One region of the Isoalcanivorax beigongshangi genome, then DNA from elsewhere that is predicted to be linked to it. Evidence: predicted binding sites of a transcription regulator. Region 1 holds the regulator's gene; the other holds the start of a gene.
What was found. The regulator sigma-54, encoded in region 1, starts transcription at its own class of promoters, with help from an activator protein. The targets are predictions, from matches to a motif close to TGGCACNNNNNTTGCTNT.
Positions count from the first base shown of each region.

Region 2: AB5I84_RS02585 (phenol hydroxylase subunit) is a predicted target of sigma-54. The motif match lies at 7,388-7,405, and genes of this name have one in related genera.

Region 1 is NZ_JBGCUO010000001.1:2,396,355-2,411,807, forward strand. It holds gene AB5I84_RS10875 (trypsin-like peptidase domain-containing protein) at 1-861, shown strand, start outside; gene hisC (histidinol-phosphate transaminase) at 921-1,979, opposite strand; gene hisD (histidinol dehydrogenase) at 2,083-3,384, opposite strand; gene hisG (ATP phosphoribosyltransferase) at 3,381-4,040, opposite strand; gene murA (UDP-N-acetylglucosamine 1-carboxyvinyltransferase) at 4,067-5,329, opposite strand; gene AB5I84_RS10900 (BolA family protein) at 5,366-5,620, opposite strand; gene AB5I84_RS10905 (MlaC/ttg2D family ABC transporter substrate-binding protein) at 5,676-6,335, opposite strand; gene AB5I84_RS10910 (KpsF/GutQ family sugar-phosphate isomerase) at 6,548-7,519, shown strand; gene AB5I84_RS10915 (KdsC family phosphatase) at 7,516-8,022, shown strand; gene lptC (LPS export ABC transporter periplasmic protein LptC) at 8,019-8,576, shown strand; gene lptA (lipopolysaccharide transport periplasmic protein LptA) at 8,557-9,081, shown strand; gene lptB (LPS export ABC transporter ATP-binding protein) at 9,078-9,803, shown strand; gene AB5I84_RS10935 (RNA polymerase factor sigma-54) at 9,938-11,386, shown strand; gene hpf (ribosome hibernation-promoting factor, HPF/YfiA family) at 11,457-11,756, shown strand; gene ptsN (PTS IIA-like nitrogen regulatory protein PtsN) at 11,777-12,250, shown strand; gene rapZ (RNase adapter RapZ) at 12,321-13,175, shown strand; gene AB5I84_RS10955 (HPr family phosphocarrier protein) at 13,172-13,465, shown strand; gene AB5I84_RS10960 (BPSS1780 family membrane protein) at 13,507-14,385, opposite strand; gene pmbA (metalloprotease PmbA) at 14,427-15,453, opposite strand, start outside.
Region 2 is NZ_JBGCUO010000001.1:584,572-600,024, reverse strand. It holds gene AB5I84_RS02625 (2-hydroxymuconic semialdehyde dehydrogenase) at 1-1,345, opposite strand, end outside; gene AB5I84_RS02620 (catechol 2,3-dioxygenase) at 1,404-2,327, opposite strand; gene AB5I84_RS02615 (2Fe-2S iron-sulfur cluster-binding protein) at 2,339-2,656, opposite strand; gene AB5I84_RS02610 (NADH:ubiquinone reductase (Na(+)-transporting) subunit F) at 2,667-3,728, opposite strand; gene AB5I84_RS02605 (phenol hydroxylase subunit P4) at 3,742-4,104, opposite strand; gene AB5I84_RS02600 (aromatic/alkene/methane monooxygenase hydroxylase/oxygenase subunit alpha) at 4,165-5,667, opposite strand; gene AB5I84_RS02595 (MmoB/DmpM family protein) at 5,705-5,971, opposite strand; gene AB5I84_RS02590 (aromatic/alkene monooxygenase hydroxylase subunit beta) at 5,985-6,971, opposite strand; gene AB5I84_RS02585 (phenol hydroxylase subunit) at 7,046-7,348, opposite strand; gene AB5I84_RS02580 (sigma 54-interacting transcriptional regulator) at 7,643-9,346, shown strand; gene AB5I84_RS02575 (helix-turn-helix transcriptional regulator) at 9,347-10,030, opposite strand; gene radA (DNA repair protein RadA) at 10,365-11,741, opposite strand; gene alr (alanine racemase) at 11,741-12,823, opposite strand; gene dnaB (replicative DNA helicase) at 12,862-14,259, opposite strand; gene AB5I84_RS02555 (hypothetical protein) at 14,471-15,453, shown strand, end outside.

The DNA of each region.
Region 1 (15,453 bases):
CCGCAGCGCGAACGCATTCTCGCCAGCCTCGGCTCCGGGGTACTGGTATCGCCACAGGGCTATCTGCTCACCAGCCACCACGTGATCCGCAACGCAGACGAAATCCTGGTGGCGTTGCTGGACGGTCGTGAAGCAGTGGCACAGGTGGTGGGCACCGACCCGGAAACCGACCTAGCGCTGCTCAAAGTGGACATCGAGCAAGCCCCCTACATCGAGATCGACGATGACAGCACCGTCCGCGTCGGTGACGTGGTGCTGGCGATCGGCAACCCGCTCGGCATGGGCCAAACGGTGTCCATGGGCATCGTCGGCGCCACCGGCCGCAGCCAGCTCGGCATCACCACCTTCGAGAATTTCATCCAGACCGACGCGGCGATTAACCAAGGCAATTCCGGCGGCGCACTGGTGGACAGCGCGGGGCATCTGGTGGGCATCAACACCGCCATCCTGTCCAGCGACGGCAACTGGCAGGGTATCGGTTTCGCCACCCCCACCAGCACCGCCAAAGCGGTCATGAACGACCTGATCGAGCATGGCCGGGTGATTCGCGGCTGGCTGGGCGTGTCGGTGACCAACATCACCCCATCGATGGCCGGCGATTTCGGGTTGCGCGATGTGCGCGGCGGCTTGATCCGCGAAGTGGCGTTGCAAAGCCCGGCGCACCTGGCCGGCATCCGCCCTGGCGATGTGTTGGTAGGCGTCAACGGCCGCTTGCTGCGCGACGCCTACGAGGGCATGCAATTCATCACTGCCACTCGCCCTGGCACCGAGCTGGAACTGAACATCGTGCGCCAGCGCGAAGAGATCGCCTTCAAGGTCGTACTCGGCACCCGGCCGCCGGCGGCGGAAGGCTCACGTTGAGTTTCCAGCCATAAAAAAACGCCGCATCATGCGGCGTTTTTTATGTTCCCAGCAAACACTTACAGCTCGGCATCCAACGCATCCAGCAACGCTTGGTTCTGTTCGTCGGTGCCCACCGTAATGCGCAGGAACGGCGCGATGCGCTCCGGCTTGGCAAAGTGGCGCACGATTACCCCGTGGGTGCGCAGCGCCGCGGTCAGCGCCGCGCCTTCCCAGGCCGGATGGCGGGCAAACACGAAGTTGGCCGCCGACGGCAGCACCTTGAAGCCGCGCTCAGTGAGCGCCGCCGCCAGCCCATCGCGGCCGGCAATGATGCGCGCACAACAGGCTTCGAAGTAATCCTTGTCGTCCATCGCCGCCACACCGGCGGCCAGCGCCAAGCGGTCCAGCGGGTAGGAGTTGAAGCTGTTCTTGATGCGTTCCAGCCCGTCGATCAGCGGTGCCTGACCAATGGCGAAACCAATCCGGGCGCCCGCCAACGAGCGTGACTTCGACAGCGTCTGCACCACCAGCAGGTTGGGGAATTCCTGCACCAGCGGGATCGCGCTTTCGCCGCCGAAATCGATATAGGCTTCGTCCACCACCACCACCGAATCCGGGTTGCGGCGCAACAGCTCGGCAATCTGGTCGCGGCTCAGCGCACGACCAGTGGGCGCGTTGGGGTTGGGGAAAATGATGCCACCGTTATCGCCGCTGTAGTCGTCCAGCACCAGGCTGAAATCATCACGCAACGGCACCGCTTGGTAGTCGATGTCGTACAGACCGCAGTAGACCGTATAGAAGCTGTAGGTGATATCCGGGAACAGCAGCGGCTTGGACTGGCGGAAGAAACACATGAACAGGTGCGCCAGCACCTCATCGGAGCCGTTACCGACAAACACCTGGTCTTCCGGCACCTGATGGAAACGTGCCACCGCAGCTTTGAATTCGCTGCACTCCGGGTCCGGGTACAGCCGCAGCCGCTCATCGCTGGCCGCCTGCAGCGCCGCCAGCACCTTAGGCGACGGTGGATACGGGTTTTCGTTGGTATTGAGCTTCACCAGCCGACTCAGCTTCGGCTGTTCGCCGGGCACATAGGGCTTGAGCTGGTGAACAAAAGCGCTCCAGTAACGACTCATGACAACACACCCCAGCACGCGGCCGCCGGCCGCCTCAGATGACGGAGCCGCCGGACGGGCCGGCGGCATTTCAGCCTGGGCCGCCGGCACTCCGGCAGCCTAGTCAGGATTCGATCAGTCGGTACTCGGCACTGCGCGCGTGGGCGGTGAGCCCTTCGCTGCGCGCCAGCGGTGACGCCACCGCCGCCAAACGGCTAGCGCCGGCCGGCGAACAACCAATCAGCGAACTGCGCTTTTGGAAGTCATACACGCCCAGCGGCGAGGAGAACCGCGCCGTGGCCGAGGTCGGCAACACGTGGTTGGGGCCAGCGCAGTAATCACCCAGCGCTTCCGGCGTGTGACGGCCGAGAAAGATAGCGCCCGCATGGCGCACTTTCTTCGCCCACTGCTCGGCATCTGCCATCGACAGCTCCAAGTGTTCCGGCGCCAGCCGGTTTACCACCTCAATGGCTTCGTTCAGATCGCGGGTAAGGATCAGCGCACCCCGGTCCGCCATCGAAGTGCGGATGATGGTTTCCCGCTCCAGTGTGGTCACCAGCCGCGCCATACTGGCCTGCACTGCGTCGATGAACGCGGCGTCCGGGCACAGCAGAATCGCTTGCGCTTCTTCGTCGTGCTCGGCCTGGGAGAACAGGTCCATGGCGATCCAATCCGGATCACTGTGACCGTCGCACACCACCACGATTTCCGATGGGCCAGCGATCATGTCGATACCGACCTTGCCGAACACTTGGCGCTTGGCTTCCGCCACATAGATGTTGCCGGGGCCGACGATCTTGTCCACCGCCGGTACCGTTTCGGTGCCGTAGGCCAGTGCCGCCACCGCTTGCGCGCCACCAATTGACAGCACCCGGCTGACACCGGCAATCGCCGCCGCTGCCAGCACGGTATCGTTCAGTTCACCGTCCGGCGATGGCGACACCATCACCACTTCGCCAACCCCGGCCACTTGGGCGGGAATAGCGTTCATCAATACCGAGCTGGGGTAGGCCGCTTTGCCACCGGGCACGTAGAGGCCGGCGCGATCAAGCGCGGTGACCTGCTGACCGAGCAAGGTGCCGTCCTCGTCGCGGTACTGCCAGGACTCCGTCAGCTGCCGGCGGTGGTAGCTGCGCACCCGCTCGGCGGCGATTTCCAACGCTTCGCGGTGCGCCGCAGGAATACGTGCCAACGCCGCTTGCAGCGCGTCGGCATCAATCACCAGCTCGGCCATGTCGGTAGCCTGGCGGCGGTCGAAACGGTTGGTGTATTCCACCAACGCCGCGTCCCCGCGCCGGCGCACGTCCTGAATGATGGCGTGCACGCGCTCGGTCACTTCGCTGTCGCGCTCCTCGCTCCACGCCGTCAGCGCATCAAGGCGGGCGTCGAAATCAGCATCGGTGGAGGACAGGCGATGGGTATTCATGGACGCGCCTCCGCTTGACGGGCGGCCACCGCCTCCGCCAGCACATCAATGATGGCTTGGATCGCAGCATGGCGGGTTTTCATGCTGGCGCGGTTAACCACCAAGCGGCTGCTGACATGGGCAATCAGCTCGGTGGGCTCCAGCCCGTTGGCACGCAGCGTGTTGCCGGTGTCGACCACATCCACGATGCGGTCGGCAAGGCCGACAATCGGCGCCAGCTCCATGGCGCCGTACAGCTTAATCACTTCCGCCTGCTGGCCGCGCTCGGCGAAGTAGCGCCGCGCCACATTGACGAACTTGGTTGCCACCCGCACCCGGCCGACGATTGGCGCCGCATCCACCGGCGCCGCCACCATCAGCTTGCACTTGGCGATATCCAGATCCAACGGCTCGTACATGCCCTCGGCACCGTGCTCCATCAGCACATCCTTGCCGGCGACGCCGATATCCGCAGCGCCGTGCTGCACATAGGGCGGCACGTCGGTGGCACGGATGATGATGATGCGCACGTCCGCACGGCTGGTCTCGAAGATCAGCTTGCGGGACTTTTCCGGGTCCTCAAGCAGGCGAATGCCGGCCGCTTCCAGCAGCGGCAGCGTGTCCTTGAGGATGCGCCCTTTGGACAGGGCAATGGTGAGCGGGCGGTCGTCAGTCATGGTTCCTCTTTTCGGGCCTGTGGCCCTCAGCCCGGCACGCGGCGGATGCGCGCCCCCAGCGATTGCAGTTTTTCCTCGATGCACTCGTAACCGCGGTCGATGTGATAGATGCGGTCTACCGTGGTATCGCCTTCTGCCACCAGTGCCGCGATTACCAACGAGGCGGACGCGCGCAAGTCAGTGGCCATCACCGGCGCGCCAAACAGGTGCGGTACGCCCTGACAGATGGCAGTGTTGCCTTCAACGCGGATGTCCGCGCCCATGCGGTTCATTTCCTGCACGTGCATGAAGCGGTTTTCGAACACCGTTTCCACCGTGGTGCTGGTGCCGTCGGCCACCGTGTTCATGGCCAAGAACTGGGCCTGCATGTCGGTCGGCATGGCCGGATACGGCGCGGTACGCAGCGACACTGCTTTCGGCCGTCGGCCTTCCATGTCGAGGCTGATCCAGGTGTCGCCCACCTCGATCTTGGCGCCCGCCTCCACCAACTTCTGCAGCGTGGCTTCCAGCAGCGTCGGATCAGTGTCTTTAACCTTGATGCGGCCACCGGTGATGGCGGCGGCAATCAGGTAGGTGCCTGTTTCAATGCGGTCCGGAATCACGTTGTGGTGGCAGCCGCCGAGTTTCTCAACACCTTCAATGGTGATGGTGTCGGTGCCGGCACCGGTGATGCGCGCGCCCATTTTGATCAGGCAGTTGGCCAGATCCACCACTTCCGGCTCGCGAGCGGCGTTTTCGATCACCGTGGTGCCGTCGGCCAAGGTGGCGGCCATCAGCAAGTTTTCAGTGCCGGTCACAGTGACGGTATCGAGCACCAGTCGAGCGCCCTTGAGGCGGCCATTGACCTTAGCGTGCACGTTGCCGTTGATCACCTCGATCTCGGCGCCGAGCGCGCGCAGGCCCTGCAGGTGCAGGTCTACCGGGCGACTGCCGATGGCACAGCCACCGGGCAGCGATACCACCGCTTCGCCGAAGTGGGCCAGCATCGGGCCCAGCACCAGAATCGAAGCGCGCATGGTCCGCACCAGTTCGTAGGGCGCTTCCAACACCGAAATGGTGGAGCAATCCACTTCCACGTTCATGCGGTCGTCAATCACCAGGCGCACGCCCATGCGGCCGAGCAGTTCGATCAGGGTGGTGACGTCCTGCAGGTGCGGCAAGTTGCCCACCGTCACCGGCTCAGACGCCAGCAGGGTGGCCGCGATGATCGGCAGCGACGAGTTCTTCGATCCGGAAATGCGGATCTCGCCATCCAGCCGCTGGCCGCCGGTGATGATCAGTTTGTCCATGCGCTCAATATCCAGTTTGGATTCGGAAGGGAGGAATCAGGCCAGTCCCATGCGCTGGGCCTGCTGCCATTCCTCCAGGGTGTAGGTCTTGAAGTTCACCGCGTGCATGGTGCCGGCTGCAATTGGCTCGCGCACCAGCGCATACAGCAGCTGCTGGCGCTTGACCGCATTGAGCCCAACGAAGTCGTCCGACACCACCGCGATATCGTAGTGGTTGCCATTGCTCTGCACGCCCATTTCGGCCACGTTGCAGCCGCCGCGGATCAGGGCTTCTACTTGCTCAGGGGTCATCAGGCGCCTCACAGGTCAGGAAGGGGCGCCATGATAAGCGCTTTCCAGCCAAAAATCAGGCGCCGTCCCCGCCGGCGCCCGCTTTCACTTGCTCCACATCGAGCTCGGCGGACCAGGACGCGATCACCTTCTCGATGTCGTTACCGTGCTGCGCCATCGCCTGCTCGAACTGGCTGCGGAACACGCGCCCCAGGTTCAGGCCGCTGACGATCACGTTGTCCACTTTCCAGTTGCCGTCGCTGAGGAACAGCGTATAGGCAATCGGCACTGCCCGGCCGCTGTCGGTAACGAACTCCATCATTACCCGCGCACGGTCGCCGCGCACATCGCCTTCTTGCGCCGGCAACACCCGGATCGACTGGCCGTTGTAGAGCGTGATGCCGGCGGCGTAGGTCTGCACCAGGTTGTTGCGGAAGCGCTCCAGGAAGCGGTTGCGCTGCTCGCGGGTGGCGCCGTTGAAGTACTCACCCATCACCAGTCGAGTGATGCGGCGGAAATCGACGATTTTTTCCAGCTCCTGGGTCACCACCATGCGGGTGTAAGCCGGATCGCGGTCAAACCGCTCGCGTTCTTGGTCGATGCGGGCGGTGAGTGAGTTCACCGCCTGACGCACCACCTCATCCGGCGCCGGCGCCTCGGCCATTGCCGCGGTCGACAGCATCCCCAACAACATCAGCGGCAGCAGGGCCCAGCGGCGCAAAGCAAGCATAGTCATGTTCGATTCCTTTGAAGTGGCGTCAGCGTTGCAAGGCGCCATTATCGCAGCCTCGCACCCAGGTACCAGCGCTCAATGCGCCGTTGTGCCCTTGAGAGCCGTCACAGGTGGAAACAGTTCCGGCCGGCAGTGCTGGCACGCCGGTTAATGAAGCTGGCCACCGGCGCCATCGAGCCATGTATAATGCGCCGCACTTGCGCCGAGGAGACCCCATGAGCAACCGCTTTCAAGACACCGCACGCCGGGTGCTGCGCGTGGAGGCCGACGCTGTCGCCGCCCTGATCCCCACCGTCGGCGCGGCGTTTGACGCCGCCTGCCAGCGCCTGCTGGACAGCCCCGGCCGCGTGATTGTCACCGGCATGGGCAAGTCCGGCCACATCGGCAGCAAGGTTGCCGCCACCCTGGCCAGCACCGGTACGCCGGCGTTCTTTGTACACCCGGCCGAAGCGTCCCACGGCGACCTCGGCATGATCACCAGCGGCGACGTGGTGCTGGCGTTCTCCAACTCCGGCGAAACCGCCGAAGTGCTGGCGATTTTACCGGTGCTCAAGCGCCGCGGCATCGCACTGGTCAGCATTACTGGCAAACCGCAATCAACACTGGCGGTCCAAGCTGATGTGCATCTGGAAGTCGCGGTGGAGGAAGAAGCTTGCCCGCATAACCTTGCGCCCACGTCCAGCACCACCGCCGCATTGGCAATGGGCGACGCGCTGGCCATCGCCCTATTGGAAGCCCGCCGCTTCTCGCCGGAGGACTTTGCCCTATCGCACCCCGGCGGCAGCCTCGGCCGGCGCTTGCTGTTGACCGTGGATGACCTGATGCACAGCGGTGACGACATGCCGCTGGTGACGGAAGACACCGTGCTCACCGACGCCCTGATGGAAATCAGCCGCAAAGGCCTCGGCATGACCGCGGTAGTCGACGCCGACGGTCTACTCAGCGGTATTTTCACCGACGGTGACCTGCGTCGGGTGCTCGACCAACCGCTCAGCGACCTGCGCCAGTTGCGCATCGACGCCGTCATGGTGCGCAACCCGGTAGTGATTCACAGCGGCCGGCTGGCCGCGGAAGCACTGAAAGTGATGGACGAGCGCAAGATCAACGGGCTGATCGTGGTGGACGCCGAGCGGCGCCCGATCGGCGCCCTCAATATGCATAACCTGTTCAAGGCGGGTGTGGCATGAGTACTGACCTGATGCAGCGCGCCCGCCGGGTGCGCCTGATGGCGTTCGATGTCGACGGCATCATGACCGCCGGCGGCCTGTACTACGGTCCCGACGGCGAAGCGTTCAAGGTGTTCAACACCCTCGACGGCCATGGTCTCAAACAACTGGCACGCAGCGGCGTAACGCTGGCGATCATCACCGGGCGCAACTCTGCCATGGTGGCGCGCCGCGCTGCGGATCTCGGCATTGAGCATGTGATCCAAGGCCGTGAAGACAAAGGCGTGGCGCTGCAGGCGCTGGCCGACCAGCTCAACTTTGCCGCCCACGAAGTGGGCTACGCCGGCGACGACGAGCCCGACGTACCGGCACTGGCCTGGGCCGGGTTGGCGCTATCAGTGCCCAATGCGCACGACTGCGCCAAGCAAGCGGCCCATGCCATCACCACCCGCAACGGCGGCGACGGCGCGGTGCGCGAAATGTGCGATCTGATTATCAGTGCCCGCCAAGGCGGTAAAGCATGAAGCGCCAAGGCGTCCTCAGTGCCACCGGCGTGTTGCTGCTGGCCCTGGTCGCCATGATGACGCTGCACGAATGGGAAGACCGGGTACCAGACCTGTTCAGCGACCGTGAAAGCGCACCGTTCGTGATCGCCGAACAGGTCACCGCACAAAGCTTTTCTGAAACTGGGCGGCTGCAGTACGACCTGCGCGCCAGCCAACTGGCAGAGATGGATGGCGAACAACGCACCCTGCTGAGCGACCCGGACTTCCGCCTGTACGACCCAGAACTGGTATGGGAAGTCAGCGCCAAGGAAGCCATCGTCACCGAAAAAGGCGACCATATTCGTCTGCGTGACGAGGTCAACGCCCGCCATCATGGCGACGAAAACGTGCTGCTCACTACCGAGGAACTGGTTTACCAGCCCAAGGAAGAGTTGCTCACCACCCCGGGCCCGGTCACCCTGAGCGGCCGCTCCGGAGAAACCCGCGCCGACGCAATGCGCGCCGCCCTCGGCGAGGGCCAATTGGAACTGAACGGACGAGTGACCAGCCGCTATGAACAGCTTCCCCAGTAAACGTCCGGCGCTTGGCGCGCTGCTGCTGGCCCTGGCACTGACCGTGCCCGCCCAAGCGGCCACCGAAAGCAGCGGCGGCGACGTGGTGATCAGTGCCGACAAGGCGGTGTTCCGCCAACAGGACGGCTTCGGGCTGTACCAAGGCAATGCCGAACTGCGCCAGGGTAATCGTCAGGTCACCGCCGATCGCATCGAGCTGCATTTGCGCAATGACGTGCTGCACCACGTTATTGCGCAAGGCAGCCCGGTCACGCTGCGTGAAGGCGATGAGTTGGAAGCCCGTGGCGACAAACTCGAATACGACGTCGCCGACCAGCGCATTGTGCTGTCCGGCAACGCCCGCATCCGCCAGAACGGCCGCTCCTTTGAAGGCGGCCGCGTGGTCTATGACCTGCGCAGCCGCAACGTCGAAGCCAGTGGCACCACCCCAGAGGACCGGGTGCGCATCGTGATTCCAGCCGCCGACACCCAACAGGGCAACAACAACGAGGGAGCGCGCCGATGAACCGGCTGTGCGCACGCAACCTGGCCAAGAGCTACAAAGGCCGGCGGGTAATCGAAGATGTGTCGCTGGAAGTTCAGGCGGGCCAAGTGGTCGGTCTGCTAGGCCCCAACGGCGCCGGCAAAACCACCTGCTTCTACATGATTGTTGGGCTGGTGCCACCGGATGCCGGCCGCATCGAGATCAACGGCGACGACATCACCGCGCTGCCGATGCACGGGCGCGCCCGGCGTGGCATCGGCTACCTGCCGCAAGAAGCCAGCATTTTCCGCCGGCTGTCGGTGGCCGACAACATCATGGCGATCCTGGAAACCCGCAAGGACCTGACCGCCACCCAGCGCGAGCAGACCATGGAACAGCTGCTGCAGGAGTTCCACATCACCCATATCCGCAACAGCCTTGGCATGAGTCTGTCCGGCGGTGAACGGCGCCGCGCCGAGATCGCCCGTGGCCTGGCCACCGATCCGGCCTTCATCCTGCTGGATGAGCCGTTCGCCGGGGTCGACCCGATTTCAGTGAACGACATCAAAGGCATCATTTCGCACCTGCGCGACCGCGGCATCGGCGTACTGATCACCGACCACAACGTGCGCGAAACGCTGGATATTTGCGACACCGCCTACATCGTCAGCGAAGGCCACATTATTGCCTCGGGCAATTCCGACAACATCCTCGCCAACAAGAAAGTGCGCGACGTCTACCTCGGCGCTGACTTCCGTCTCTGATCCCCGGTGCCGTGCCACCCGGCGGGCACGGCACCCATCACAAAATCTGCTCCCGCACGCTTGTCAATAATGGGCACGATAATTGCTTGTTGCTATGCTCCGGGGGTTCAAGCGTTTCAAGGAAGTACCGGGGGATGAAACCAGGCCTGCAGTTACAACTTGGCCAACAGCTGACCATGACGCCACAACTGCAACAGGCCATCCGCCTGCTGCAGCTGTCGACGCTGGACTTGCGCCAAGAAATCCAGGAGGCCATCGAAACCAATCCGCTGCTGGAGCTGGATGAGGACGCCCCACTGGATGCACCCGAGCACGATGATGACGCCGTCAGCGAAGTGAGCGGCGCGGACGACGCCGTGCTCGACGACTACGACAGCCAGGTGGATGTGGACTGGGATGACGTCTACACCGAAGCCCCCAGCGCCGGCGCCCCGCCGGATGACGAACAGGACTGGGAGCAACGCACCGGCAGTCACGCCAGTCTCGAAGATCATCTGCTGTGGCAACTGAATCTGGCGCGCATGAGCGACAGCGACCGACTGATCGCCTACGCCATCATCGAAGCACTGGATGAGCGCGGCTACCTGATCGCCGCGCTCGACGACATTGCTGCCACCGCACGCCGCGAATGGGGCGAGCCGCTGCCGGATGCCGACTATCCAGAACCCGACGAAGTACTGGCGGTGCTGCACCGAGTCCAGCAATTCGACCCCCCCGGCGTCGCCGCCCGTGACCTGGCCGAATGCTTGGCGCTGCAGTTACAGCAATTGCCGGCGCGTACACCATGGCGCACCGAAGCGCTGGCGCTGACCGGCCAACTGGCACTGCTGGAAGCCCAAGACCTGCCGCGCCTGCGCCGTGAACTGGGGTTGTCCGAAGACGCACTGGCCGCCGCCCTCGGGTTGCTGCGCCAACTGCACCCGGCGCCGGGCGAGACCATCGCACCGAGCGAGCCGGAGCATACCGTGCCGGATGTGGTGGTGCGCCGCGTTGGCCGCCGCTGGCGGGTGGAGCTGAACACCGACATCTTGCCCAAGGTGCGCCTTAATCCTTACTACAGCGCCGCTGCCAACCGCCCCCAGCGCGACGAGGACAGCAGCTACCTGCGTGGCCAGTTGCAGGAAGCGCGCTGGTTCCTGAAGAGTCTGCAAAGCCGCAACGAGACGCTGCTGAAAGTGGCGGCGCGCATCGTCGAAGTACAGCAGGACTTCTTCAACTACGGCGAGGAAGCGATGAAGCCCCTGGTACTGGCCGACATCGCACAAGCGGTGGAGATGCACGAATCCACCATTTCGCGCGTCACCACACAAAAATTCATGCTCACTCCACGCGGTCTGTTCGAGCTGAAATTCTTCTTCTCCAGCCACGTCGGCACCGACGGCGGCGGCGAGTGTTCAAGTACTGCGATTCGTGCAATTATCAGAAAGCTCGTGGCTGCCGAAGATCCAAAGAAACCCTTAAGTGACAGCAAGCTTGCGAGCCTGCTCAATGACCAGGGGATCCAGGTGGCCCGACGCACCATCGCAAAGTATCGGGAAGCGATGAAAATTCCGGCATCCAGCGAGCGTAAGCGGCTGGTGTAATGGCTTTCGGAAACCGCTACACTCCGGCCCCGCAGGATGTCGGATCCATGAGTCTGTACAGGAGTCAGCCATGCAAATAAACATCAGCGGCCATCACCTGGAAATCACCGACGCCCTGCGTGACTACGTCAATGGCAAGTTCGAGCGCCTGGAGCGCCACTTCGACCACATCACCAGCATCAAGGTCACGCTGTCGCCGGAACCCGCCTCCCACAAAGCCGAGTCCACCATCCGGTTAGCCGGGGGCGAGCTGTTTGCGGCCGCCGAAGCCAACGACATGTACGCTGCCATTGACTTGCTCACTGACAAACTCGACCGACAGCTTCTGAAGCACAAGGAGAAGTCGGTCAACCGCAACCAGGGACACTGAGACCGAACTAGGCATCAACCATGCGCGTACGCGAACTGCTCACTCCGGAACGAACCCACTACCGTCTGCAGGGCGGCAGCAAGAAGCGACTGCTCGACCAGGTCGCCCAGCTGGCGTCCCGCGACAACCCTGATCTGGATGAGCAACAGGTGTTTGATGCCCTGATCGCTCGCGAACGTCTCGGCAGTACCGGCATTGGGGAAGGCATTGCCATTCCCCACTGCCGGTTACCGCACTGCACCACCGCTACCGGCATGCTGATCAGCCTTGAAGAAGCGGTGGACTTTGACGCCGTTGACGGTCGCCCGGTGGATCTGGTGTTCGTGCTGCTGGTGCCAGAAGACAACCCCGAACAACACCTGAAAACCCTCAGCCACCTGGCGGCGCTGTTCAATGAACAGGCCTATCGCGATGGCCTGCGTGCCGCCGACTCCGGCGACGCCTTGTATCGGGCTGCGGTGGACTCTGACATCGAGTTAGCCATAACCTCCTAAGCGGGCCCCGGCGCCCACCCCTGAGATGATTCCGGTCACGGCTGCGGCCGTGGCCCACGGAGACTGCTGGATGAAGTTGGTGATTCTCAGCGGCCGTTCCGGTTCCGGCAAAACCACGGCGCTGCAGGCTTTCGAAGACCTTGGCTACTACTGCGTGGACAACCTGCCAATTGGCCTGTTGCCGACGCTGGCGAGCCAATTGCAGGAAGAGACCCACAACGTCGCGCGGGTAGCGGTGGGTATTGATGCCCGTAATCTGCGCAGCCAACTGCCGGTGTTCGACGCCATCCTCCAGCAAGTGAAATCCCAGGGCGTGGCCACCGAGATCATTTTCCTCGATGCCCACCACGACACCCTGCTGAAGCGTTTTTCCGCCACCCGCCGGCGCCACCCGCTCAGCGACCAAGACATGTCACTGTCCGAGGCGATCGAGCACGAAGGCCGGCTGCTGGAGTGCATTCAAGCCGCAGCCGACCTGCTGGTGGACACCGATCACCTGGAACCGCACACGCTGCGCAACCTGATCCGTGACCGGGTCGCTCAACGCGGCGGCCGGCTGTCTCTGCTGTTGGAATCATTCGGCTTCAAGAACGGCGTACCGTCTGATGCCGACCTGGTGATGGACGCACGAGTGCTGCCCAATCCGCACTGGGACCCGCTGCTGCGCCCGTTCGACGGCCGCGATCTGCCGATCATTGAATTCCTCAACGCGCAGTCCAACACCGCCCTGCTGCTTGATGACATTGAACGGCTGCTGTTGGACTGGCTGCCGCGCTACGAAGCCAATGATCGCACCTACATGACGGTGGCGGTGGGCTGCACCGGCGGTCAGCACCGCTCGGTGTTCGTGGTCGAGCAGCTCGCGCGACGATTGGAAAAATCCGGCTGGGCACCGCAGGTGCGCCACCTGCAGCTGTCCTCATGAACCAAGGAATTCCGGTGCCCCGTTGCCACGCCACATTGCAAATTCGCAACCGCCTCGGCCTGCACGCCCGTGCGGCGGCCAAAGTGGTCAGCGTGGCATCCCGCCATGAAGCCCGCATCATCCTGAGCGTGGCGCAGCGCCACGCCGACGCAAAAAGCATCATGGCGCTGTTGACGCTAGCAGCGGCACAAGGCACGGAGGTAGAGGTATGCGCCGAAGGCGCGGAAGCCGACGCCGCCATGGCCGAACTAGCCGACCTGTTCGCACGGCGTTTCGACGAAGCAGAATAAAACCGGAATGCGGCGGGCGCCGGATGGCGCCCGCCCAGCCCTCAAGCGCGGCGGTAGATATCGCGGAAGATTGCGAACTGGAACACGTACGCCAGCGGCATCAGCACTAGCATCAGCGCCACACCGATGATCACCGCGGGCACCATCAGCACCACGCCGGGCAGTGACAGCGAGTAGAGCAAGTAGCCCACCACCCCCAGCACGGCACTGATTGCCAAGACACCCAGCATCAGCACCAGACCGTTGACCAAGAACGGCAGGATATTGCGCAGCACACCGCGCATGCTCGCCGCCACCGCCGCGCCAGCAGACAGATTACCCAGCACCACCAGCGCCGGCGCAAACATGAACGCAGCGCCCACCAGGATGAACAACGCCACACCCAGCAAACCGCCCAGCAGCATCAGCAGCGCTTGGGCACCGACCCGGCCATTATTGAGATCATTCATCAGCATTTCCGGGCTCGGCATGGAGCCGACGCCGATGAACATCACCACGCCCAGCACCAGCATCACGCCCAGCATCACCAAGACCAGCAGCAATAGCAGCAAGATCAACGGACCCAGGTGCGTGGAGAACGGCCGGAACACATCGCTGAACTGCGCCGCCGTGCCACGGCTCTCCGCCTCGCCAATCATCACGAACAAGCCCGGAATCAGGAAGAACGGCAGGAACATCGCAATGATGCCAAGGAACGGGATGATCGACAGCGCCTGCACACCAATCAGCAGCAGGCCGAACAGCAGCAGCACGCCCCAGTGGCGGCTGAACAGGCGGCCGGTATCCACCAGCCATTGGATGCCGGCGGCCGCCGGCCTCGCCTGCGGTTCTCCGACCACCAGCGTCGGTTCAAGACCGGTGGCGGCACCAGCGAGCAGCGTTGATTCGCTGGGTTGTTGATACGGATTGCTGTCCTGCATGCTGCGTGTGCTCCCTTCGAGTCACTGAGTAGTAGAAAAAATCAGGCGCCGGCCACTTTCACGCGGTCCAGCCACAAGGTCCCGCAGTGGATAGCGCCGCGCGCATCCACATCGCTGCCCGCCGCCACCAAGCCGGCAAACAGTTGGTTGAGGTTGCCGGCGATCGTGAATTCTTCCAACGGGCCGGCGATCTCGCCGCCTTCGATACGGAAGCCGGCGGCACCACGCGAATAGTCGCCGGTCACCAGGTTCACGCCCTGCCCCATCACCTCGGTGACCAAAATGCCGTCGCCCAGCTCACGCGCCAACGCCGCACCATCGGCGTCACCGTGTGTGATGCGCAGGTTGCGCACGCCGCCGCCGTTGCCGGTGGGCATGGCGCCGAGCCGGCGCGCCGCATAGAGACCCAGTGCATAGCTCACCAGCACGCCGTCGCGGACAAAGTCCTGCTCACGGGTGGGCAGCCCATCGCTGTCGAAGGGTGCCGAAGCCAGGCCACCGGCCAAGTGCGGGAACTCCCGCAGTGACAGCCACTCAGGGAATACCTGACTGTTGAGACGGTCGAGCAAGAACGACGATTTACGGTACAGCGCGCCGCCACTGATGGCGGCGACAAAGTGGCCGATGAACCCACGCGCGACATCCGGCGCCAACAGGATGCCGTATTCGCCGGTGGCTGGCCGCCCTGCGCCGAGCCGCGCCAAGGTACGCGCCGCCGCCTTGGCGCCGATCTGCGCCGCTGGCGCCAGCCGCTGTGGGCAGCTCTGGCTGTCGTACCAGTAGTCGCGCTGCATGCCGTCCTCCTGCTCTGCCACCAGCACGCAGGACAGGCTGTGGTGGGAACTGGCATAGCCTTCGACAAAACCTTGGCTGGTGCCGAACACCCGCACATGGCTGCCACTGCTGACGGTGGCGCCTTCAGAGTTAATGATGCGCGCGTCGTCGCGGCCGGCCTGTTCGCACTCACGCGCCAGCGCAATAGCGTCTTCAGCCGTCAGCGACCAAGGGTGGTAAAGGTCCAGATCCGGCACCTCCGTCACCAGCAGGGCGGCCTCGGCGGGACCATTG
Region 2 (15,453 bases), 1.8 Mb from region 1:
GGAACCAACTGTTGACCCATACCAGCCCAGCCTCGATCTGCTCCGCCACGCGGTAAGCGCGGGCGCTGTTTTCGGTCCAGATGGCCGCAGCGAGGCCGTATTCGGTGTCGTTGGCCAGCGCGATCACTTCTGCTTCCGTATCGAACGGGCGGATGTGGCAGCAGGGGCCAAAGATTTCTTCGCGAATCACCCGCGCATCGTCGGGCAAGCCCGTCCAGATGGTGGGCTCAATCCAGGCACCGTCATTCAGTTCGGCGCCCATGTCCGGCACACCGCCACCGATTTCCACGGTGGCGCCTTCTTCCACCGCCAAACGGTAGTAAGACAGCACTTTTTCACGGTGCTCCAGGCTCACCAGCGGACCGAAATTAGCGTCACTGTCTTCCGGCCGGCCGCTGCGCAGCTTGGCCACTTCTTCTTTCATACGCGCCAGAAATTTCGGAAAAATACTGCGTTCCACATACACCCGCTCGGTGGCCAGACAAACCTGTCCGCAGTTGACGAACGCCGAGCGCATAGTGCCTTCCACCGCTTTTTCGAGATCGCAATCAGCAAACACGATGCCGGGATTTTTGCCGCCGCATTCCAGCGAAATATTGCGCAGTCCCACCGAGGCGGCACGCATGATGGCTTCGCCGGTGCGAGTCTCGCCGGTGAAAGTGATGGCGTTCACCAGCGGGTGCTGAGTGAGAAACTCACCGGCGGAATCTGGGCCGAAACCGTGCACCACATTGAACACACCGGGCGGCACGCCGCATTCGTTCATCACCTCGCCTAGCAGCGTGGTGGTGGCCGGGGTTTCTTCCGACGGTTTCACCACCACAGTGTTGCCACAGGCCAGCGCCGGACCGACTTTCCAGGTCATCAGTAGCAGCGGCAGGTTCCACGGCGCGATCACTGCAATCACCCCTTTCGGGGTGCGGTGACCAAGGTTCACCGCACCGCGCCCGTCCGGGGTATCCATGCGGAAGCCTTCGGTGGGCTGGTTGGCCACGGTTTCGGCAAAGGCTTTGAAGTTGGCGGCGCCCCGTGGGATGTCGATGTGGGATGCCATGGCGCGTGGTTTACCGGTGTCGCGGCATTCAGCGTCGAGGAACTCATCGAAGCGCTGGTTGATGCGGTCCGCCACTTTGTTCAGCAGCGCGGTGCGCTCGGCTTGGGTCAGGGCCCCCCAAGGCCCACGCAGCGCTGCATGGGCGGCGCGCACTGCCGCATCCACCTCCGCCTTGCCGGCTTCGTGGACTAGGCCGATCAGGCTGTTATCCACCGGCGTGCGGTTCTCAAAGGTGTTGCCGCTGGCCGATGCCACGTAGTGGCCGTTGATAAAATGCTTGAACTCTTTCATCAGCCTTTCTCTCTGCAATGGACTGCAGCCGGGTGACGCGCACCCGGCCCCGGACAGATCAGGTCAACGCAGTCAGGAAGCGCTCGTTGAGCTGGCGGTCGTGGTAAAAAATCGCCTTGCCCAGTTGGTCGGCGTCCCAAGTGATCGGCGGGTAATCCGGATAGTGGTAGTTACCGCCGCAGAACACTTCGTTGCGGTTGCCAGACGGGTCGAAGAAGTAAATGGTTTGGCCGTTGGTGAGGCCGTGGCGCGTGGGACCGATGTCGATCGAGGTGTCGGTCATGGCGATCAAGTCCGCCGCGCGCAGCACCTGTTCCCAGGTTTCCAAATAAAACGAGGCATGGTGGAATTTGTTTTTTTCACCGTGCTTGATGAACGCCACGTCGTGCGCCTTCATCGACACCGTAAGGAACTGCGCCACCCGGTTGCCGTCCGGATCCATCACCTGCTCGGCCAGCTCAAAGCCCAGAATGTTGATGAACACGTCATAGGTGCCATCGAGGTCGTCGCCGTACAGCAGGCAATGGTCGAACCGCTGCACCCCCATACCCTTGAGATCGCGCGGCCAGGCTTCCGGATTACTGGGGTGAATGCCCCATTTGCCGGTTTGCTCCTTGGTGGCAAACAGCTCGAAGAAATGCCCCGTGGGCGCTTGGAAGCGGATGCGGCGGCCGCATCCGGTCAGCTCCTCGGCCGGGATTTCCTCCACCGGCAGACCGTAGGCCCGCAGCTCCTGCGCCAGCCCGTCTACCACCGCCTCGTCGAGGCATTTAAACGCCATGAAATCCATGCCTGGGCTGTCGTCTTCGCGCAGCACCACCGAGAAGCGATCTACCTCGGTCCAGGCTTTTAGATAGACCCGGCCCTGGCTGTCGCGATCAACCTCGATTAGCCCCAGCAGGTCGGTGTAGTGTTGCAGCGCTTCATCAAGATCCAGCACACGGATTTGCACGTGCCCCGGACGCATCACACCTTTTCTCATCGTCGTTATCCTTATTCAGTTGGGGTGTTTTGAAACAACCGGCAGTGATCCGACTCGATCACCAGATCGGTCTGCGGAATCACCCGGCACGCCAGCGCATAACCCAGCGCACGGTCTTCCGCGCTCACGTGGCAGCGACTCATTTTTTCGCAGGCCACCTCGCCGGACAGGATGCGGATGCGGCACAGCCCGCAGCCGCCCTTGCGACAACCCACCCGGATCAGCTGCTGGCCACACTGCTCCATGCCTTGCAGCAGCTTGTCTCCACGTCTGATCAGCAACACCTGATCGCGGTTGCGCACATGGATCCGGCAGAACTCAGTGTCCATGGCAGTTTCCTCAGATGCGTTTGAACAACGCCGAGCGGGTATTGCCCTCGGCGGCATCGGCGGCGGTGAGGAATTTCTCCATATGGATATCCGCCTCGAACACCCGCCCTTGCATTAGCGCGGTGATGGCGGCATCGATCATCGGCGGCGGGCCGCACAGATAGGCCTTATGGCCAGCAAAACTGCCGTTGAAATGGGTCTTGGCTGCTTCGTGGACAAAACCGACATAGCCCGACCAACTGCCGCAAGACGGCGCTTCGTTGAGCGCCGGGTGGTAATGAAAGTTGGCGTGCTGCGCGGCCCACTGCTCAAACCGCTCACGGTGGTACAACTCATCAAGACAGCGCGCGCCTTGGAACAAGTGAATCTGACGCTCATCACCGCGTTCGAGCAGATCGGCAATCATCGATTCCGGGCTTGATAGGCCCGAGCCGCCGGCGATAAAAATCACGTCCTTCACATCTGATCTGCGCACGAAAAATTGCCCGTAAGGCCCGGATAGCGCCACGCTGTCGCCGACCTGCAGCTGGTCGTGCACCCAGCCGGTGCCGGCACCGCCCTCCACCCGCCGCACATGCAGCTCCACGGTGTCGGGCCGGCTCGGCGGATTGGCAATCGAGAATGCGCGCGTGGCGCCAAGGCCGGGAATTTCCAGATTCACGTACTGGCCGGCTTGAAACGCCATGTCACGATCCAACGCCATGGTGATGCCCTTGATGGTGGGTGACAGCGCTTCGATAGCCACCACAGTGGCGCGGTAGTCTTCCACTGTGTGGCCGGCGAAGTCCGGGTCCACATCGATGTCTGCTTCGATCACCAAATCTGACTGCGGCAACGCGCAGCACGCCAGCACCCGGCCCTCTTCGCGCTCCATATCCAGCAGTGCAAAGGGCGAGGCATCGCCGGTGTCGCAGTCGCCCTCCAGAACCTGCACCTTGCAGGTGCCACAGGTGCCATGACCACAGGCAAACGGAAGCCACACACCCTGGCGCAGCGCCGCGGCCAGCAGGGTCTGGCCCTCCTCCACCGTGACCACAGCCCCGGTGGGTTCCACAACCACTTCGTATGTCATGACCTGCTCCCGTTCACACACCCTTGCCCTGGAACCCTTTCAGGTTCGGAGTCAGGAACCGCAGGATGGATTTGTGGGTAATGCCCTGGGCCGACAGCGACTGGTCGAACTGCGGCACAAATGGGCGATGGTCATGACGCCACTCGGCGTCTTCCCAGCGCACCTGATCGAATTCCGGGTGGGCGGCAAACGCTGGACCGGCCACCTCATCGAGAAAGGCGCGCAGCGTCATGTCTGGGCTCACCGCAAACGCGAAGGGGGCGCAAAACATCAGGTGACGATCCCAGCCGATGTAGAGCAGCTGGTTGCCGTGAAAATTGGCCTGCACATCGAGCGCCGGCATCTTGTAGTCGTTAACAATCGCTTGTACGGGCATGTTGTTATCCTTTTTCTTAGTGCGTCCGCCGCGCCGCAACGCGGCGGACCGGTGACACGCTCAGGACACTTTTTTCCACTTCTTCCAGCGTTCTTCGTCCGGCGATCCTTTCAGGTCCAAGTTGTCTTGGCCGAGGGTGATGTTGTAGTAATCGGTGAGGATCTCCTCCACCGACGGGCCGCCGCAGTTCCCCTGGAAAATTTGATGCACCGGCAGCCAAGCCTGCACAAATTTCTCTGGCTCTTGATCGAACACGTGCTGGCAACCGTCGGAGCAGAAGTGGTACTTCTCGCCCTCGTATTCAGACAGCCGGTAGCAAATCTGCTCAGGGTCACTCATCTCGGTGAACGCCATCGGGATTTGGCAGGTCTGGCACAGCTGCGGCAGGCCGGCGGTGTAAAAGCGCTTGCCCTCAGCTTCCAGCTTGCGCGCCAGCTCCCAACGCGGGCGGTAGTACTTGTCGAAGGTGTCCGGGTACTTGGCGCTCAGCCAATCCAGCTCCTCATCCGATGGGATCCAGGTGTGGAAGGCGGCGGCGTGGTTGTAGTTGTAGAAAATCCACCAGGCTTGGTGCGAGACGTGCTCTTTTTCTTTTTCGGTGGTCTTGACGAACTCCGGCATTTTGATGCCATAGCGGGCCAAATCCTTGAACAGGGCCCCGCCAGCTTCCTCGAAATACACCTCCCAGGCTTCTTTCCACGACATCACTTTGTTGGGCAACATGTAGTCCATCATCATCGCCACCAGTGACAGCAAGCGGGTGCCGCGCCAGAACCATTTGTCGATCCACTTCTGCACGATCGGCACGTTGTCTTCGTGCTGCTCCAGCAGGAACTTGACGATCTCCAGCCCCAGCGTCATGTGGCGCGCCTCATCGGATTGCGCGGAAAAACCGAAGGTGCAGGTGGCCATGTCGCCGTTGTGGGCCGCGCCGGACATGAACGGCACAAACAGCAGGTTGGTGAGCACGTATTCGAAGCTAAAACTGATCGCCACCAGAAACTCGAACGGGCCGGCGGTGCGTGCATCTTCAAAGAACGACTTCGGCACCGACAGGTACCAGACCCGGTCGTGCATGTGCGACCAATCCTGGAAGCCGTCGAAGAACTTGTTGTAGTGGCTCATGGCGTGAATCTGGGTTTGCACATGACGCAGCTCGTCAATGCACTGCATCTGGCAGGCCACCCGCGCGCCAGCGCCACCGAACTGGCGACCGACGTGGGCGTAGCCTTGGTAAGCCTGGTATTCCAGCGGCGTTACGCCGGTCAGGAATAGCTTGATGGCGTTGACGTAACGCACGTCGGCGACGTTCAGATGGGCGTTGTTTTGCGCGAACGCATCAAAAATGGCGTACAGCTTTTTTTCTTTTTCAGCTTGGTATTTCCAGTAAGCATCCATGGTCAGACGGAACGGATCTTCCCATTTCGACCAGTCGGTGATCTTGATGCCTTCGAAATCCTCGTACGGAAAGGCCTCTTTGCGATCAGCGTAGGAGTAGTCCCAGTCGAGGTCACGGGTGAGCGCGCGGTAGCGCTCGGTGAGGTTCATTTTTTGCGTGCTCATGGCTAACCCTTTTGTTGTTGTGGTGGCGCGGGCGCGGTCAGTTCCAGTGCAGGACCATCTCGTCCTCGTCCTCACTGACGTTGCCGCCGAGGGTAATCAGGCTCAGGTGCAACTCTTGCAGCTCCCAGTCGCGGCCCATCTTGTCTTCCACGCTGGCCTTGCGAATCACCAGCCGGCCACTGTTCTCAATGCGAATCATGGCCGGCTGCCGCTGGATCACGGCATCGGGGTTGTCGTCTTCAATGGCTTCCACGATGTAGCGCGCGTCATCGTTGTCCTGCAGCGCGATATAAACTTTCGACATGGCAGTTCTCCTGTCAGGCGCCGAGGCCGAGTTTGCTGACGCGGGTATCGAGCGCCGCCAAGGCTTGCGCTAAGGCGTCGTCACCCAATGCCGCTGAGGCAATCGGTGCCAGCGCCTCGGCAGCCCGTGCGCGCCAGTCGGCAATCCACTGATTGAGCTGCGCGCGGTTGGCATCGGATTCGGCGGCAGCGGCTTTCACCACCGCGTCGAACCAGCGGCAGATGTCTTTGTTCCAGCTGCGCATGAAGTCGGTGAGCAACGCCACATCGCGGGCGCCGTCAGCCACCAGCTTGTCGTCCATCTGCCGGTAGAACAGGTCGAACACCAGGGTGTCGAGCACCAGGTTTTGAGCCAACACCACCTCGAACCAGTCCTGCACCACCGTCATCTGCTCACACAGCGCACGCAGGCCCTGCCACTCGGCGGCATGCAGCCAGCTGTCTTTGGCAGCGGCCAGTGAACTGCCGCTGTTGTGATCCAACAGCAAGCCGATGCGCGACAGATATTGAGCAATGCCAAGGCGGTCCATGGCGTTGTAGAGCAGCGCCTGAGTGATAGCGGTGCCGAAGCCGAAGGCGCAGCCATACATGTTGTTGAGGTTGGCGGTGCTTTCCGCGTGACGCAGCGGCAGCAGCCGATGGATCAGGTAGTCGCACACCTTCGGCGACAGGTTGTCTTTGAGGGCGCGTTTGTCGAAATACGCAAAATCACTTTCAGCGATTTCTTGCATCTTGGCGCGGTTTTGCACGTAGGCGCCGTAGTAGAACTGGCGCGGATCTTTGAAGTCGTACCAATCGCTCATCACGATGGCGGTGCGCGCGCGATCGTTGAGCTCATGTTGCGGCTGCCACAGCGGGCGATAGTGAAAATTGACCACCGACTGCAGATCGTAGGTGGCTTCCTGGTAGCGGCTGGCCGCCTTGTCACCAAAACGGCGTTCCAAGTTGGCGTAGACGTTGCGCACCGGCTCGAGGGCGGACGTCTTGATCTCAAGCACCATGTTTCTCACCTTCTCCGTGGCGGCTAATCACCGCCTGTTGTTGTTATCAACTTGTGGCGCAGTCGCGCCGCGCGTCAGCGTTGGCGCGCCATCAGCGTGTCGTCGCCGTAGCGCCACTTCTCCATATCGGCGTCCACCGCTGCCGCTTGCTCAGTCGTCATGTGACGCACTTCGTGAGTGGCGCAAAAACTCTTGAACGCCTCTGGCGGCAACACCAGCTCGACAAACAGCGTCGGGTCGTTGATGGAAAAATCGAACTCCACAAACCGGGCATCCGGCGCGCTGCGCACCCGTACGTACTTGGTCAGCGGCAGCGGCACCACGGCGCCGTCACTGCTGCCGGGGTGCCGCGCCTGGGCCGGCTGATGCACTGTCATGGGCAGAGCCTCCTTCCTCATGCTGCGGGCAACATAGCCAAGGCAAGCGCCGTGCCAAGTTGCTATCAGCATTCACAACAGGCTGTTTTAGAAAGAAAAAAATTTAATTTTGGTTGTTCTGCGAAGAGCCTTTTGACACGTGAAGCCGCGCGAGGCTTTGATCAAATCCTCAGGCAAAAACGAGAAGTGATGTTTTCATCAAGCCCGTGGCTGCGTTCACAGCCGCGTGGTTGAACCCGCTGCACCCGTGCGCTACTTTCGGTGGCCATAACAATGACAACAGGTGCTTCGCTCATGACTGAGCCCGACACGACCCTGTGCTTTCCCGATCTCGGCGAGCTGCTCAACAAGCTCAAATTCGAGCCGGTGGACGGCAAGGTGTGGGTCAACGAACGCCGTGCGGTGTTGCTGGACTTGTTTTCGCTGGCGTCATTTCGCCACGAAATCGTGATGTCGCTCGGTGTTGAACGCGCTAAAGGTTTTTTCATGCGGCTGGGCTATTACTCCGGGCTGCGCGATGCCGAATTGGCGCGCCAGCTGCATCCAGACATGCCGCCGGAAAAAGCGTTTCTGACCGGCCCGCAAATGCATGCGCTGCGCGGCATGGTGAAAGTGGTGCCACTGTATGTGGAGTTCCGCCCAGAAGAGCCGCACTTCCATGCCTCATTCGAGTGGATTGATTCGTTTGAAGTAGAGATCGCTCGCACCCACTTAGGGCCGATGGGCGAGCCCGTGTGCTGGTCGTTGATCGGCTATGCCTGTGCCTATTCCAGCCACTTCACCGGCCTCGAAATTCAGTACCGAGAAGTGGAGTGCCAAGGCCACGATGACGAACGCTGCATCATCGTTGGCAAACTCGCCCATGAATGGGACGACGCGGAAAACTTTCGCCAATTATTCAAAATATCGCCGTTGATTGATGAGTTTTATGAACTCCAATCGCGCATCGTTGCGCTAGAAAAACAGCGCCTCGATGCCAGTGACATTCCGCCGGCGTTGGGCGAGGCGCCGCCGTTCACCAGTGCCTTGAAAGTGATCGATCAAGGCGCGCCCTCGGACGTCACCATGTTGCTGATCGGCGAGACCGGCACCGGCAAGGAAATCCTTGCTCGCCGGGTGCACAGCATGAGCCGCCGCAAAGAGGGCCCGTTCGTGGCGGTGAACTGCGCGGCGATCCCACCTGAGTTGATCGAAGCAGAGTTGTTTGGTGTCGAAAAAGGCGCCTACACCGGCGCCACCCAATCGCGCAGCGGCCGCTTCGAACGCGCTCACGGCGGCACCTTGTTCCTTGATGAAGTGATCGAGCTGAGTCCGCGCGCCCAGGCGGCTCTACTGCGTGCGCTACAGGAAGGAGAGATCGAACGCGTCGGCGGCACCCGCAGCCAGCGGGTGGATGTGCGCATCGTCGCCGCCACCAACGAAGACCTGGCCATGGCGGTGCAACAAGGCAAGTTCCGCGCTGATTTGTTTTACCGCATCAACGCCTACACCGTGGTGGTGCCACCGCTGCGTCAGCGCCGCAACGATATCGGCTTGCTGGCGGAGCACTTCCGCAAGCGCTATGAGCACAAGTACCAGCGCAACACCCAGGGGCTTACCGATCGCGCCATGCAGGCGCTAAACCAGCACCATTGGCCGGGCAATATCCGCGAACTGGAAAACATCATCGAGCGGGCGGTAATTCTGACCCCGGAAAATCAGTCGATTTCCGAAGAGCTCGTGCACAGCAGCGTGCGCGTCAGCACGCCACTGGCGCCGGAACACCGCGTCGATGCGGCGTCCGGCACCTTGAAAGCAGTGTGCAGCGAAGCTGCCACGCTGGAGCGCATCGCCGAACAAGTGCTCGACCAACGCATTGAGTTGGCCAAGCTGGAAGACCATCTGCTGCGCAGCGCCCTCCGCCGGGCCGACGACAACTACACCGAAGCGGCCAGCTTGCTGGGCATGACGCGGGCGGCGTTTGCCTATCGGGTGAAGAAGTCAGTAAAGGAGCCTTAATCAGGCGCTGCCCACCGCATCCACCGGCCGCGCCCACGCGATGCGGTGCAGCGCGAAGCGGTGCAGTCGGTCTTGCCCTTCTTCGCGCGCTAACAGGTAACTGGTGCCTTCGCGGGTGACCAGACCACAAGGCAGAATGCGCAGGTAGCGCTCCGGCGTGGTGGCACCACTGCTGTACTGCACATCCAGTTGATGCCGCGCCAGGATTGCCGCCGCCACCGGCTGCCACACGGCGGTGGAAATCCGCGCTGCCGGAAAGCGTTCCGGGCTGCTCTCCGGCTGCCGTAGCCACTGCGCCAACTCGTTGCTCTCCATGCCGGCCAGGTATTTCTGCGCCCGGCTGAAATGGGGTGCCAGCACATCCAGCACTTCTTGCGGCAACACCATCTGCAAATGGTCTTCGGCCATATGCAGCGCCAATGCGATCGGCGCATCAATGTCGCGCAGATCTTGGGTCACGCTTTCTGACAGGCTCCAGCGATGGGGCATGACGGATTCATCACACATCAGCGGGAACGGTCCCGACAAACGCAATAGGTCTCGCTGGACGGTACGGAGACTTACAGCAAATCCGCGCTCACGCAGCTTCTCGTGCAGGGTGGAGGTGGCAATCCGCCGGGGTTCGAGCGGCACCAAGCGCAACAGGGCAAGCAGCCTGAGCGCCGTATCTCTGGCTTGGGACATGATTTGACGGTCCTTGTTATCGGCCTCCAGAAAGCACCGCCGCCCCCCGGCGCACCCGCTCCCTGGACCGCGACCCCTGCCGGAAAAGGTTAACTGGGTCACACGAACAGTGGTGCCAAACTCTAGGCAGGCGATGAAGTGCGTTCAATTGGCCAAGGCCGATAGCGCGACGCCGCTTGTCGCGGTGGGACGACCGCCCGCGCAGCATTACACGCCAAATTGACCCAATTGTGTCACTGAGGAATAGCAGCGCGACGCGCCGCGAGAGAGACACTGCGCAGCAGCCGCGAGCGGCACGCCGCGCAGCGTGAATATGTTTTTTCACAGAGAGGGTTTACTGCTGTTCGAGGGCTTCCGCCAACGTGCGCACGGCAATCACTTCCATGCCCTCAATCGGAGTGCGAGGACGGTTGGACGCACTGACAATGGCGCGGGTAAAACCGTGTTTGGCCGCTTCGGTTAGGCGCTCCTGGCCGTGCGGTACCGGGCGAATTTCGCCGGCCAGACCGACCTCGCCGAACACCACCATATCGCGTGGCAGGGTCCGGTCGCGGAAGCTGGACACGATGGACAGCAGCAGCGCCAAGTCAGCTCCGGTTTCCATCACCCGAACACCGCCCACCACGTTGGCAAAGACATCTTGGTCACCCACTTGCACGCCGCCGTGACGGTGCAGCACGGCCAGCAGCATCGCTAGCCGGTTTTGTTCCAGCCCGACGCACACGCGGCGCGGGTTGCCGAAGTGGCTCTGATCCACCAGCGCTTGCAGCTCTACCAACAGCGGCCGGGTGCCTTCCCAGACCACGGTCACCAGCGAGCCGGACGACACTTCTTCAGCGCGATTAAGAAAAATCGCAGACGGGTTTTTTACTTCGCGCAGCCCTTCTTGGGTCATCGCAAACACGCCGAGCTCGTTGACCGCGCCAAAGCGGTTTTTTAGTCCACGCAAGGTACGAAAACGGGAATCGGTGGAGCCTTCCAACATCAATGAGCAGTCGATCATGTGCTCCAGCACCTTTGGCCCGGCCAGGGTGCCGTCCTTGGTGACGTGGCCGACCAACAGCAGCACGGTGCCAGTCTGCTTGGCAAATCGGGTCAGCGCCGCGGCTGATTCGCGCACCTGCGCCACCGAACCCGGCGCGGATTGCAGGCCCTGCAGGTACATCACCTGGATCGAGTCGATCACCAAGATGGCGGGCTTTTCCGCACGTGCTAGGTCAAGGATGCGTTCGACATCGGTTTCCGCTGCCAGCCGTAGCTGATCCTTGGGCAGTTGCAGCCGCTCGGCGCGCATCGCCACCTGCGCCGGCGATTCCTCGCCGGTGATGTAAAGGCAGGACTTTTCTGCGGCCAACCGACACAGCACCTGCAGCAGCAGCGTCGACTTGCCGGCACCGGGGTGGCCGCCAATCAGGATCGCCGAACCGGGCACCAAGCCGCCGCCCAACACCCGATCCAGCTCCACCATGCCGGTGCCAATACGCGGCGTTTCCTTCAGTTCGATCTGGTCCAACCGCTGCACCGTGGCGAGGCTGCCTGCAAAACCACTGCGGCTGCCACCGACACTGGCGCCGGCACGGCTGGGCGTGCTGTCGACCACAAATTCGCTGAGCGTGTTCCAGGCACCACAGGCGCTACACTGGCCCTGCCACTTAGCATGGTCGGCACCGCAATCACTGCAGACATAGGCGGTTTTACGCTTGGCAGCCATCAGGCGTCTCCGGCCACGACGCGCGGCACCCGCGCGGTAATCTGGCAAAACAGCGCGTAGCTGATGGTGCCGCACGCCTGCGCCACTTCATCGACACTCACGGTATCGCCCCACAGTTCCACTTCGTCACCCACCGCCGCCTGCGGCAGCCCGGTGAGGTTGATGGTGAGCATGTCCATCGACACGCGGCCGGCCAAATGAGTGCGCACGCCGCCCACCGCCACCGGCGTGGTCGCCGGGGCGTGGCGCGGGTAACCGTCGCCGTAACCAATCGCCACCACGCCAATGCGGCTCGGCACCTTGGCCACCCAGTGGGCGCCGTAGCCCACCGACTCGCCGGCATCAATGTCGCGGATCGCAATCAGTCGTGCGCTCAGTCGTTGGGTGACTGCCAGCCCAAGCTCGGCGGCGCTGTGATCCTCGCGCGGCGTGGCACCGTACAGACAGATGCCCGGCCGCACCCAAGCGCCACGCGCCTGCGGGTAACGGCTCAGACCGGCAGAGTTGGCAGCGCTGAACGGCAGCCGGTACACCCGCGCCAGCTCCTTGGTGGCCGACAATTGCGCTGCACTCATGTCATCTTGGGCGCGATCGGCGCAGGCGAAGTGGCTGACCAAACCGGCCAGCGTGATCTGCGGCAGCGCCTGCAATTGTTCGATGGTGGCCGGCGCTTCTTCCACCGTCACGCCGAGCCGGTGCATGCCCGTATCGAGCTTCAACCACACCGTCACCGGCGCGCCATGCCAGGCGGCCAGCAGCGCGATCTGCCACGGCGCGTGCACCACCCAGTGCAGGTCCAGCGCCGCACCGGCGGCCAATTCGTCCGCATCGAAGAAGCCTTCCATCACCCAGATCGGTCGCTGCACCCCGGCCTCGCGCAGGGCGATGGCCTCTGCAGTCACCGCCACACCGAAGCCGTCGACGTCGGCCGCCAGTGCGGCGGCGGCGGTGGTCAGACCGTGGCCGTAGGCGTCGGCTTTGACCATCGCCAGCAAGTTGGCGTCACCGGCCCACTGCCGCGCTCGGCGCGCATTGGCGGCCAGCGCCTGCGGGCGCAATTCCAGTCGGGTGCCTCGGGTCATGTCGGTCTCCACGGCGTCAACGCCGGACAGCAAACGGCTTATTCGTCGCCGGAGTAAGCCTGGTAGTACTCGGGGGCAAGATCGTCAAAGCGGGTGAATTCACCGCGGAACGCCAACCGGGTGGTGCCGATCGGCCCGTTCCGCTGCTTGCCGATGATGATTTCGGCGATGCCTTTTTCCTGCGTGTCCTTGTTGTACACCTCGTCGCGGTACAAAAAGATGATCAAGTCAGCATCCTGCTCGATCGCCCCGGATTCACGCAGGTCCGACATCACCGGCCGTTTGTTGGGCCGCTGTTCCAGCGAGCGGTTGAGCTGGGACAGGGCAATCACCGGCACGTTTAGTTCTTTGGCGATACCTTTCAGGGAACGGGAAATTTCAGAAATTTCGTTCACCCGGTTGTCACTGCCGGGCACCTGCATCAACTGCAGGTAGTCGACCATGATCAAGCCCAGTTCACCGCCGCATTCGCGCGCAACCCGCCGCGCGCGGGCGCGCATTTCCAGCGGCGACAAGCCGCCGGTGTCGTCAATGAACAGACGTTTTTCCGACAGCATCTGGATCGCCGAACTGACCCGCGGCCAGTCATCCGGGTCGAGCTTGCCGGAGCGCACGTTCTGCTGCGGAATGCGCCCCAACGAGGACAGCATACGCATCACCAGGCTTTCGCCGGGCATCTCCATCGAGAACACCAGCACCGGCTTGTTACAGTGGATGGCGGCGTACTCGCACAGGTTCATGGCGAAGGTGGTTTTACCCATGGACGGCCGCGCCGCCACCACCACCATGTCCGCCGGCTGCAAGCCAGAGGTCATCTTGTCCAACTCTTCAAAGCCGGTGGACAAGCCGGTCACGGCGGTCTTGGTGCGGTAGAGCTCGTCAATGCGGTCAACAGTGCTTTTCAGCAGCGAACGGATATCGCGCGGGCCATTCCCCTTCTGCTGCTGTTCAGCAATTTCGAAAATCGCAGACTCGGCGGAGTCGAGAATCTCGGCACTGGTGGCCCCTTCCGGGCGAAATGCCTTGTCGGCGGTTTTCTGAGAAATCTGAATCAACTGCCGCAGGATCGAGCGCTCGCGCACGATGTCGGCGTAAGCAGCAATGTTGGCAGCACTGGGCGTGTTGCTGGACAGTTCCGACAGGTAAGCGATGCCACCGGCACTGTCGAGCTGGCCTAACTGTTCCAACGCCTGCGACACCGTCACCAAGTCGCGCGGCTGGTCCTGCTCCGCCAGCTGGCCCATCACGCGGAAGATCAGCCGGTGGTCCTTGCGGTAGAAATCCGCCTCGCTGATACGCTCGGCGGCCTGGTCCCACGCGTCATTGTTGAGCATCAGACCACCGAGGATGGCCTGCTCGGCTTCAATGGAGTTGGGCGGCACCCGCAGTGATTCGGGCAGGTGTTGATCAAGCTTGGCGGTAGCGGAATCAGTCATGGACTCGGAAGGCTCTGGCAACACAGACGCACCCAGGGCGGGTGCCGAAGTGGAGGGGATTGTCTCACCCCCCTGCCCACCCGGCAAACGTGGGCGGGGCGGCGACAACCGCCCGGCGGCCCATGACCCCCTTCCACCCGTTGAGGCGGGCTGCGACACGGAGCGGCACCTAGACTGCGCGGTCATCACCCCTTACTGGAATCCCGCTCCCATGCGCAGCCTCTCCATCCGTCTCACTTGCTCAAGCATTTTGCTCAGCGCCAGCCTGCTTACCGCTTGCGGCGGTAGCAGCTCCAGTTCTGTCCCAAACAGCGGCGATTACATCACCCATGCGGCGGCCTCGCTATCTGCGCAGCAAGCGCTGGCGCACTACCTGCTTATTCAGGACCTGCACCACAAAGTACTGTTTGCGCCTGGGATGGTGTTCAACCTGTCGCAGATGGCGCTCGACCCTGCGGATGACACCCGCTGCGTCACCGAAGGCACACAGTCCACACAACGGCTCGACACGGAACCAACTGGCTGGACCGGCGGGCCGCTGACCAACACCCGCTACCAATGGCAGGACTGCCAAGCAGTCATCATTAACCCGCAAACCGAAGAAGGCATCAAAATATCAGTCAATGGCAGCGCTGTGCTTGGTGTCGACCAGGCATCACAGTTCAATTCCGCTTTCGAACTCGGTGCGCCGGGGCAACCGGTTGAACTGCGGGCGGAGGAAATACAAGCGGCCATCGAGGGGGTGATCTACACACGCGTCAATGGCCAGGCGCTGCTCCAAGGCGGCACGGAGCTGAGGGCCTCCCAGTCGAGCGTACTGACCTCCGAGATCTACAACCGCAACCCGGGATCAGAGCGCAGTCTGCGAGAAAAAACCCAGTTCAAGCTGAGCATCACCGGCTATGGCAATGGGCCCTTTGCAGAGTTCGAGATGCAGCCTGGCAACGGTGAGATTCTGTCCGCCCGTGCTCGCGTCGGCTATGAGGCGATCTCCTACGACGGCGCTCAAGAGGTTGTGTGCCCACTGGATGGCTACGTGGACCTGATCAGCAGTCACCCGATAGTCCGCCCGCTACCGCCGCAAGGTGAAGCAACATTTTATTTGCCAAGCGGCGACGTCACCGTGTCCCAGGGCCCTAACGGGTTTGAAGTAACACTGCCGCAGCAGCCGCTTCTGGTAGTGGATGAAGATCT